One region of the Microbacterium sp. 22242 genome, then DNA from elsewhere that is predicted to be linked to it. Evidence: predicted binding sites of a transcription regulator. Region 1 holds the regulator's gene; the other holds the start of a gene.
What was found. Region 1 encodes HrcA, which represses chaperone genes, less so after heat shock. Its sites were predicted from a motif close to TTNGCACTCGNNNNNNNCGAGTGCNAA; they were not measured.

Region 1 (5,359 bases):
CGCCTTCCTACGAGGGAGCGGGCGAGATGATCTCCGTGGCCGTCGTCGACGATCAGCCGCTGATCCGTGCAGGGCTGCGGATGATCGTCGACTCCCAGCAGGATCTGGAATGGGCCGGCGACGCAGAAGACGGCGAGGCGGCGATCTCGCTCGCGCGCGCGCATCGCCCGGACGTCATGCTGACCGACATCCGCATGCCGGGACTCGACGGCATCGCGGCGATCGACGGGATCCGCCGCGCGAGTGCGCACACCCGGATCGTCATGCTCACGACCTTCGACCTGGACGAGTACGTCTACGCCGCGCTGCAGGCCGGTGCGAGCGCGTTCCTGCTGAAGGACGCCGGTCCGGAGCAGATCCTCCACGCGATCCGGGGCGTCGTCGACGGCGACGTGCTGCTCGCCCCCGCGCTGACGCGCCGCCTCGTCGAGCAGTACGTCGCGCGGCCGAGGGCGCACGACGGCGACGGGCGTCTCGAGCACCTCACCGGCCGGGAGCGCGATGTCCTCGTCAGTCTCGCGCACGGCCTCAGCAACGCGGAGATCGGCGCGCGGCTGCACGTCTCCGAGGGAACCGTGAAGACGCATGTGAGCAGGATCCTGTTCAAACTCGGCCTGCGTGATCGCGTCCAGGCGGTGATCGCCGCCTACGAGCTGGGGCTGGTCGTGCCCGGCGATCTGCCGCGCCGGTGACCGGGCCCGTTGGGGCATCCTTCAGGCAGGTCGCATAGGCTTGCCTTCATGCGTCGCGGGACATTCCGAGAAGGAACGGTGGACTATGCCGCCGTGGGAGCCACTCACGCACCCGACCTGATGCAGTATCCGCCGGAGCGGAGCATCCCCGCCGAGGAGTCCTGGCGGCTCGGCAGCGGCGAGGAGCGGTTCCGCACCGCCGGCGATGCCCTGCTGTCCTGGACCGCCCAGCGCGCGGCCGGGCTGAAGCTGAGCGACGTGCGTCCCTCGGCCGGTCCGGGATACGCCGGCGTCAGCTTCGACGCCGAGGGGTCGCCGATCGCGCCGAGCAAGGCCGAGGTGGAGCAGCGCTACGACGAGGACGGCACGCCCTGGGCGGGCCCCGGCATGACGTTGAAGGTGCACGGCCGCGTCGCCGGGTTCCGCGCCGACGCCGAGCTCCGGGTGATCTCGGTCACCGAGCAGGCCCGCCGGATCGGGGTGGTGCTGGGTACCGTGGCCGGATCCGTCGTGAGCGGCGAGGAGTCGTTCGACATCGACTGGAACGACGCCGACGAGGTGTGGTTCACGGTGCGGGCGTTCGACCGGCCGAACAGCTTCGTGTACCGCAGCTTCCCGTTCCTGGTGAAGCGCCGTCGCCGGGAGCTGTTCGCCCGTTACCTGCGCGCGATCTCGCCGCTGTACGCGACGCCCGTCTGATGGCCCTCGCTGTGGTCGGGGTGACGGCCTGATGGCCGGGCCCCTGCCGCTGGGGGATCCTGCCCCGGCGGACGGACGGCTGCCCGCCGACCTGCGCATCGACCCCGCGACGGCGTTCTCGGCCTATCTGCACGTGCCGTTCTGCCGGGTGCGCTGCGGATACTGCGACTTCAACACCTACACGGCCTCGGAGCTGCGGGGCGCGCGGCAGGACACGTATGCCGACACGCTGATCGGAGAGATCGGCCTCGCCCGCGACGTGCTCTCCGACGCCGGGACGCTGCGGCCGATGGAGACGGTCTTCTTCGGCGGCGGGACGCCCACGCTGCTGCCGCCGGGCGATCTGGCGCGCATGCTCGGCGCCGCGATCGACGCGTTCGGGATCGCGGACGACGCCGAGGTCACGGTCGAGGCCAACCCCGACACGGTGACGCCGGCGGTCGCGGCCGAGCTCGCCGCCGCGGGCGTGACCCGGCTGTCGATCGGCATGCAGTCGGCCGTCCCTCATGTGCTCGCGGCGCTCGACCGCACGCACCGCCCGGAGAACGTGCGGACCGCGGTGGCTGCCGCCAGGGGCGCGGGGCTCGCCGTGAGCGTCGACCTCATCTACGGCGCGCCGGGGGAGTCGCTCGAGGACTGGCGGGAGTCGCTGCACGCGGCGACCGCGCTGGATCCCGACCATCTCTCCGCCTACGCGCTGATCATCGAGGACGGCACCAAGCTGGCCCGGCAGATCCGCCGCGGCGAGGTGCACGCCCCCGACGACGATCTGCAGGCCGACATGTACGAGCTCGCCGACGCCGCGCTGCGCGACGCCGGGTACGACTGGTACGAGGTGAGCAACTGGGCGCGCACTCCGGCCCAGCGCTCCCGGCACAACCTGGCCTACTGGCGGGGCACCGACTGGTGGGGCTTCGGACCCGGCGCGCACAGCCACGTGGCCGGCCTGCGCTGGTGGAACGTGAAGCATCCCGCCGCGTATGCCCAGCGCCTCGCGGCGGGGGAGTCGCCGGCCGCCGGCACCGAGCGGCCCGGCCCCGAGGCCAGTGCGCTGGAGCGGATCCTGCTGCGCTCCAGGACGGCGGAGGGCCTGCCGCTGAGCGACGTCGCACCCGCCGGCAGGACCCGCGTGGCGGGTCTGATCGCGGACGGGCTCGTGGATCCCGCCGCGGCGCTGCGCGGAGCACTCGTGCTGACGCTGCGCGGACGCCTGCTCGCGGACGCCGTCGTCCGCACGCTGACGGACTGACGGGCGCGGGAGCCTGTTCCGGCCGTCGAGCAGGCGAAGCGAGACGCGACGTCGTCCGCCGCGTCTCGCGCAACGACCCCTGATGCGGATCCCGGCGCGGTAGGATTGGCACTCAGAGCGCACGAGTGCCAACGGTGAGGAGGAGCGATGGTCTCAGAACGCGGACTCCAGGTGCTCCGCGCCATCGTCGAGGACTACGTCGAGACGAACGAGCCGGTGGGCAGCAAGTCGATCGTGGACCGGCACGCCTTCGGCGTCTCGGCCGCCACGATCCGCAACGACATGGCGCAGCTCGAGGACGAGGAGCTCATCGCCGCCCCGCACACCTCCTCGGGACGCGTGCCCACGGACAAGGGCTACCGGGTGTTCGTGGACCATCTCGCCCAGGTCCGGCCGCTGACCGCGGCCCAGCGCAGCGCGATCACCGCCTTCCTCGCCGATCCCGCGGACCTCGACGACCTGATGGTGCGGACCGTGCGCGTGCTCACCCGGCTCACCGGCCAGGTGGCGCTCGCCCAGTACCCGTCCTTCGCCCGCGCCCACGTCACGCACGTCGAGCTCGTGGCGCTCGCGCCGAACCGGCTCCTGGTCGTCCTGGTCACGGACGCCGGCGGCGTGTCGCAGCGGATCGTGCCGCTCCCGGTCGAGCTCGACGACGGCGAGGTCGCGGCGCTGCGCGCGGGGCTCACCGCGCTCATCACGGGCCGTTCCGTGCGCCGCGGCGCCGAGCGCATCGACGCGGCGGCCGCTGACGGACACACCGAATCCAGGATCGGCGCCGCGCAGGCGGCCCTGCTGCGGGCGGTGACCGAGGAGCTCGCCGAGTTCCGCCAGGAGCGGCTGGTGATGGCGGGGGCGGCGACCCTGGCCCGCCGCGAGCACGACTTCCGCGGCAGCATCCATCCGCTCCTCGAGGCGATCGAGGAGCAGGTGACGCTGCTGCGGCTGATGAGTGAGATGCGCGTCGACGAGCACGGGCTCGCCGCGAGCATCGGCACGGAGAACGCCGCGTTCGGCCTCGGCGAGGCGTCGATCGTGGCGAGCGACTACATGACCCACGGGGGGACCGCGCGCGTGGGCGTGATGGGTCCGACCCGGATGGACTACCCGAGCAATCTCGCGGCGGCGCGGGCCGTGGCCCGCTACCTGTCGCGTCTGCTCGAAGAGGACGAGACCGGCCGCTGAGCGGCCGCACGAGCACACGCGTCGCCGCAGGGCGGCCCGGAAAGGCGATGGTGACGGATCACTACGAGGTTCTCGGCGTCTCGCGCGATGCGAGCGAGGACGAGATCAAGAAGGCGTACCGGCGACTCGCGCGTCAGCTGCACCCGGACGTGAACCCGAGCGAGGAGGCCGCGGAGCGGTTCAAGCTCGTGACGCACGCGTACGACGTGCTCAGCGATGCGGATTCGCGCCGCCGCTACGACATGGGCGGCGATGCGAACGGCTACGGCGGCTTCGGAGGGTTCGGCGGCTTCGGCGACATCTTCGAGACGTTCTTCGGCGGCGGGGGAGCCCGCGCCGCCCGCCCGCGGTCCCGTCGCGAGCGCGGTCAGGACGCCCTCGTCCGGGTCACCCTCGAGCTCGGCGACGTGGTCTTCGGGGTGCACCGCGACATCGAGGTGGACACGGCGGTGCTCTGCGAGACCTGCCAGGGATCCTGCTGCCAGGCGGGCACCTCGCCGGTCACCTGCGACATCTGCGGCGGATCCGGGCACGTGCAGCAGCAGGTGCGGAGCCTGCTCGGCAACGTCATCACGACCGCGCCATGCGGATCGTGCGAGGGCTTCGGCACGACGATCCCGTTCCCGTGCCAGACCTGCAACGGCCAGGGGCGCGTGCGCTCGCGCCGGACGGTCGGCCTGGACATCCCCGCGGGCGTCGAGACCGGGCTGCGGCTGCAGCTGCCCGGATCGGGCGAGGTCGGTCGTGCCGGCGGCCCGAACGGCGACCTGTACGTCGAGGTCACGGTCGCACCGCATCCTCGCTTCAGCCGCGACGGCGACGACCTGCTCGCCACGCTCGAGGTGGCCATGAGCGACGCGATCCTCGGCACCACGACGAGCATCGACTCCCTCGACGGGCCGGTCGAGCTGGAGATCCGCCAGGGCCTGCAGTCCGGCGACGTGCTGACCATCAAGGGCCGGGGCATCACGCCCCTGCGCGGAACGCAGCGCGGCGACCTGCGCGTCGGCGTGCAGGTGCTCACGCCGACCAAGCTCGACCACAGGGAGCGCCAGCTGATCGAGGACTTCGCCAAGCGCACCAAGGCGCCGGCGCCGAGGCTGGCCGAGTTCCACCAGGGGCTGTTCTCGAAGCTGCGCGACCGCTTCCGGGGCTGACCGCGATGGCGCTGCACTTCGTCACGTCCGACGCGACCGCCGCCGAGCCCGGTTCGTCGGTGATGCTGACCGGGGCCGAGGCCAAGCACGCCGCGGTCGTCCGGCGCGTGCGGGCCGGCGAGCCCGTCACGCTCGGAGACGGCGCGGGCGTGTGGCTGGAGGGCGAGGTCGCGGCGGCCGAGCCGGCCAGGGTGGAGGTGCGGATCCTGCGGCGCCGGGAGGATCCCCGGCCGGATCCGCGGATCCTGCTCGTGCAGGCCCTCGCCAAGGGCGACCGCGACGAGCTCGCGGTGCAGGCCGCGTGCGAGCTCGGTGTCGACGAGATCGTGCCCTGGCAGGCCGCCCGCAGCGTCTCCCGCTGGGAGGGCGCCAAGGCC
Region 2 (5,359 bases), on a different contig from region 1:
ATGCCCTGCGCGAACATGTCGCCGTACTCGCCGGTCGCGGCGTTGAGGCCGTGTCCGACGGGCAGCTCGGAGACCTTGTTCGCGACGACACCCGGCTCGAGGCCGGCGTTCAGTGCGATCTGCTTGAGCGGCGCCTCGATCGCGACGCGCACGATGTTCGCGCCGGTCGCCTCGTCACCCGTGAGCTCGAGGGCCGCGAGGGCCTTCGTGCCGGACTGGATCAGGGCGACGCCACCACCGGCGACGATGCCCTCCTCGACGGCCGCCTTCGCGTTGCGGACGGCGTCCTCGATGCGGTGCTTGCGCTCCTTGAGCTCGACCTCGGTGGCCGCGCCCGCCTTGATGACGGCCACGCCGCCGGCGAGCTTGGCGAGGCGCTCCTGCAGCTTCTCGCGGTCGTAGTCGCTGTCGGTGTTCTCGATCTCGCGACGGATCTGGGTCACGCGACCGGCGAGCTGCTCGGCGTCGCCGGCGCCCTCGATGATCGTGGTCTCGTCCTTGGTGACGATGACCTTGCGTGCACGGCCCAGCAGGTCGAGGGTCGCGTTCTCGAGCTTGAGACCGACCTCCTCGGTGACCACGGTGCCGCCGGTGAGGATCGCGATGTCCTGCAGCTGCGCCTTGCGGCGGTCGCCGAAGCCCGGAGCCTTCACGGCGACGGACTTGAAGATGCCGCGGATCTTGTTCAGCACCAGCGTCGCGAGGGCTTCGCCCTCGACGTCCTCGGCGATGATGACGAGCTCCTTGCCGTCCTGGATCACCTTGTCGACGATGGGCAGCAGATCCTTGATGTTCGAGATCTTCTGGTTCGCGATGAGGATGTACGGGTCCTCGAAGACGGCCTCCTGGCGCTCCGGGTCCGTGACGAAGTACGGGTTCAGGTAGCCCTTGTCGAAGCGCATGCCCTCGGTGAGCTCGAGCTCGGTGCCGAAGGTCTGCGACTCCTCGACCGTGACGACGCCTTCCTTGCCCACCTTGTCGATGGCCTCGGCGATGAGCTCGCCGATCGCGGGGTCGGCGGCCGAGATCGATGCGGTGGCGGCGATCTCCTCCTTGGACTCGATCTCCTTGGCGGAGGAGAGCAGCTCGGCGGTGATCGCGTCGACGGCCTTCTCGATGCCGCGCTTGAGGCTGATCGGGTCGGCGCCGGCCGCGACGTTGCGCAGGCCCTCGCGGACGAGCGCCTGGGCGAGCACCGTGGCGGTGGTGGTGCCGTCTCCGGCGACGTCGTCGGTCTTCTTCGCGACCTCCTTGACGAGCTCCGCGCCGATCTTCTCGTACGGGTCGTCGAGCTCGATCTCCTTGGCGATGGACACACCGTCGTTCGTGATGGTGGGGGCGCCCCACTTCTTCTCGAGCACGACGTTGCGGCCACGCGGGCCGAGGGTCACCTTGACCGCGTCGGCCAGGATGTTCAGGCCGCGCTCGAGGCCGCGGCGGGCCTCCTCATCGAAAGCGATGATCTTTGCCATGAGTACTGTCGTCCCTCCTGGACGTAGACATTGGGTTTAGCACTCAGATCAGTCGAGTGCTAAACCCAGTCTGGCACTCGCCCCCTGAGAGTGCAAGCCGCCGGGACGGCGCGGGGCGTCAGCCGCCCGAGCCGTCCGTGGCCGTGTCGGAGGGTGTCGGCTGGACGCTCGGCGCATTCTTCGCGAGGTCGGCGCCCAGCACGACGGTGAGCTGCTTCTGATCGGCGACGACGTCGTTGGAATAGACGTCGCTCTGCGCGATCCGGGAGACCCCGAGCAGCGACGCGAGGGCCTCGGCTCCGGCCTTGTCCGCCGGGGTCTGGTAGTACACCACGGAGACCGCGAGATCCTGCTTGTCGGCGTCGGCGGCGGCGACGGAGCCCGCGGAGAAGCCGGCGTTGACGACGGTGTCGCGGGTGGCCGTGGCGAGTCCCGTCGCCGTGGTGCCGTTCAGCACGAACACGGCGAACGACGTGTCCAGCGCGGGCTTGGCGGCGGTGGCGGTCGGTGAGGCCGTCGGCGCGGGCGTCGCGTCGAACCCGATCCGGCCCATCGCGAGCATCGCGAGGAAGATCCCCGCCGCGATGAGCACGACGGTCGCGACGGCCGCCCACAGCAGCACGAACCATCCGTGCATCCCGGGGTTCTCGGCACGGTGGGCGCCGACGCGTCCCTGCGAATGAGGGATCACGTCGAATCGGTCGCGCGCGGGTTCAGGCATCCCCCGATGTTATCCGGAGCGGGCCTGCGGATCCCGAGAGGCACGGACCCTGCACCGTGGCGGCGCGCCGGTCAGCCCGCGGAGGCGGTGCGGCCGGAGCGGCGAAGCGCCGCCTCGTCCCTGATCCGGCGCAGGCGGCGCACCAGCAGCGGATCCGCGGCCAGGGCCGGCTCGGTGTCGATCACGCGATCGAGCAACTGGTAGTAGCGCGCCGGCGTCAGCTGCAGTTCGGCGCGGATCGCCTCCTCCTTCGCGCTGGAGTGCCCGGGACGCCGCGCCTCGAAGTCGAGGATCACGCGATCGCGGTCGCTGAGGAGGTCGGTCACGCCTTCAGGGTACGTCCGCGATCGTCCGGTCCCTGGACGGCGCGCGGGCCGCGACGCCGACGGCCCAGGATCGCGGGAGAATGGACACGACCCCCGGGAGGATCCATGTCGCACCATGTGACCAAGACCGATGCCGAGTGGCGCGCCGAGCTCGCCCCGCAGCAGTACGCCGTGCTGCGCGAAGCCGCCACCGAGCGCCCCTGGACCGGCGAACTGCTCGACGAGCACCGCGCAGGGCTGTACACCTGCGGCGCGTGCGGGGCCGAGCTGTTCCGCAGCGGCACCAAGTTCGACTCCGGCTGCGGGTGGCCGAGCTTCTACGAGTCGGTGCGCCCCGAGGCCGTCGAGCTGATCGAGGACACCAGCCTGGGCATGGTCCGCACCGAGGTGCGCTGTGCGAACTGCGGCTCGCATCTCGGCCACGTGTTCCCCGACGGCTTCGGCACCCCGACCGGCGACCGCTACTGCATGAACTCGATCGCGCTCTCGTTCCAGCCGGACGCGGCGCAGTCGGACGCGGCGCAGTCGGACGACAGCGGCGTATGAGCGCACTCGAGGCCGTGCGCGCCCGTCAGTCCTGGTCGAAGGTCACCCCGGAGGCGCCGAGCCGCGAGGAGCTGCTGCCCCTCATCGCCGCCGCGGGACGCGTGGCCGATCACTCGTCGCTGCAGCCGTGGCGGCTCATCGAACTGCGCGGCGAGGACCGGGTGCGGCTGGGCCGGGCGATCTCGACCGTGCGGCACGATCCGGAGCCCTCCACGAAGCCGCTGCGCGCGTCGCTGCTGATCGCCGTGGTGGTGAGCCACCGGCCCAGCGAGAAGGTGCCGCACTGGGAGCAGGAGGCCACCGCCGCGGGCGTCGCGCACGTCCTCAGCCTGCTGCTGGACGAGGCCGGCTGGGGTGTGATCTGGCGGACAGGCGACTACACCCGATCCGCCGAGGTCGCGGAGCTGCACGGCCTGGGACCGGACGAGGCGCTGCTGGGCTGGCTCTACGTCGGCGGCAAGCCGAGCCGCTCCCCCGGCACCCGTCGCTCCGTCGACGCCGACCGGCTGCTCACCGCTCTGCCGCGCTGATCCGCTCCGCGCCGCTCGAACCGGCGCCGCGCCCGCGTCTCCGCCACGGCAGCGCGACGAGGACCGACGCCACCGCCGCGGCGACCATGAGGGCGACCTGCCAGGCGGCAGGACCCGCCGCGGGCGGCCAGACCAGGTCGATGAGCACCGAGACCACCAGCTGGCCGAGCACGGCGCCCAGGCCCATCAGCAGCACGCCGGTGCGCGCCACGATCACGACACCGAGCAGGATGTAGGCGGCGCCGAGCAGGCCGCCGAGATACAGCCAGCCGTCCCCGGGGAGGCTCAGCGGGAACGGTGCGGGGCCGCCCCGGAACAGCATGCTCGCGCCGGCCGCGAGGGCGAGCACCACCACACCGCCGACGAAGCTCATGAACGTCGCGGCGAGCGGCGACGCGATGCGCTGGCCGAGCCGCCCGTTCACGGCCGACTGGAAGGCGATCCCGGCGCCGGTCAGGAAGGGCAGCAGGAGCATCCACAGCGGCGCCCGGGCGAGCACGTCGCCGCCGAGCGAGACGCCGACCGCGATGAGGGCGAACAGGCCGCCCAGCAACCGCCCCGGCGTGATCGCGACGACGCCGGCCGGTCCGAAGCCGAACCGGTCCAGCAGCAGGCCGTGCAGCGTCTGCCCGGCGACGACGCCGACCGTGAACAGCGCCACGCCCAGCACACCAGCCACCAGGCCCTGGGTGGAGACCGTGAGCGCGCCGCACGCCCCGCCGACCAGCATCCACCAGGGCGCTCTGCGGGTGCGGATCCCGGTCCACAACCGCCCGAGCCCGGCACGTCCGGAGCGGGTCAGGAGCACGGGGACGCACAGCAGCACCAGGCCGACCGCGAACGAGACGAAGCCGGCGAGGATGCCGTTGCCGATTCGCACGCCGAGCTGGCCGTTCACCCGGGCCTGGATCGCCGTCATCGCGCCGATCGCGACGGCCCCGCCGAGTGCGAGGGCGGTCGCCCCGCGCACTGTCCGCCCCTGACCCGTCATCGCTCCGAGCCTACCCGCCGGCCCGCGACGCCTGTCGCGATGTCGGCGCACGGAGGTACGCTCCACGCATGTGCGCGAGCTACGGACTGGATCCTCGTTTCAGCGATCAGCAGCTCATCGAGGAGGCCGACGACGAGCTGATGGAGGGCATCAGGGCGTGGGCGCGGCGCAACGCCGACGAGACGCTGCGCCCGACCGGCCGGAACCTGCGCAACCTGAACCCGATCGTGGTGCCCGGGGATGATGCGCCGGCGCTCGAGCTCGGCTGGTGGGGATTCCTCATCGACGGGCGGCCGTCGCGCTTCCCCTCGATCAACACCCGTTCGGAACGGCTGCAGGATCGGCCGGGCGGACTGCGCGGGCGGGCGATCGTGCCGGCCACGCGCTGGTTCGAACTGCAGAAGCCGGCCGGGGTCTGGCACGAGTTCGGACTGGACGGCGCTCTCTTCGGCATGGCCGCGGTGACCCAGCGCGGGCGCACCGAGGACGGGTCCTGGTTCACCTGCTACTCGATCGTGATGCAGCCCGCGCCGGAGCGCCTGGCGGGTGTTCACGACCGCATGCCGGTGCTGCTGCCGCCGGGCTTCGCGGCCGATTGGCTGGCAGGAGCGGCCACGAGGGAGCTCATGGACGAGGCGCTGCTGGCCGCTGCGGACGAGACACGGCAGGTGCGGGCCGCAGCCATGACGAGCGCTCCCTGAGGCGGACGCCGCACGCAGGCACCCCGTGGGATGCACCCGGTCCGGACCGAGGGTGGAGCCTCCTGCCGGACT

Region 2: a site for HrcA is predicted at 1,509-1,535, ahead of groL (chaperonin GroEL). Genes of this name have one in related genera too.

The regions. Positions count from the first base shown of each region.
Region 1 is NZ_JBQEOZ010000004.1:51,859-57,217, forward strand. It holds gene ACTJJZ_RS05155 (histidine kinase) at 1-30, shown strand, start outside; gene ACTJJZ_RS05160 (response regulator) at 27-692, shown strand; gene ACTJJZ_RS05165 (DUF1990 family protein) at 741-1,391, shown strand; gene hemW (radical SAM family heme chaperone HemW) at 1,423-2,640, shown strand; gene hrcA (heat-inducible transcriptional repressor HrcA) at 2,788-3,825, shown strand; gene dnaJ (molecular chaperone DnaJ) at 3,876-4,982, shown strand; gene ACTJJZ_RS05185 (16S rRNA (uracil(1498)-N(3))-methyltransferase) at 4,988-5,359, shown strand, end outside.
Region 2 is NZ_JBQEOZ010000007.1:155,467-160,825, reverse strand. It holds gene groL (chaperonin GroEL) at 1-1,472, opposite strand, end outside; gene ACTJJZ_RS10120 (LytR C-terminal domain-containing protein) at 1,591-2,193, opposite strand; gene ACTJJZ_RS10115 (DUF3263 domain-containing protein) at 2,265-2,519, opposite strand; gene msrB (peptide-methionine (R)-S-oxide reductase MsrB) at 2,625-3,065, shown strand; gene ACTJJZ_RS10105 (nitroreductase family protein) at 3,062-3,595, shown strand; gene ACTJJZ_RS10100 (DMT family transporter) at 3,576-4,586, opposite strand; gene ACTJJZ_RS10095 (SOS response-associated peptidase family protein) at 4,655-5,287, shown strand; tRNA gene ACTJJZ_RS10090 (tRNA-Thr) at 5,341-5,359, opposite strand, start outside.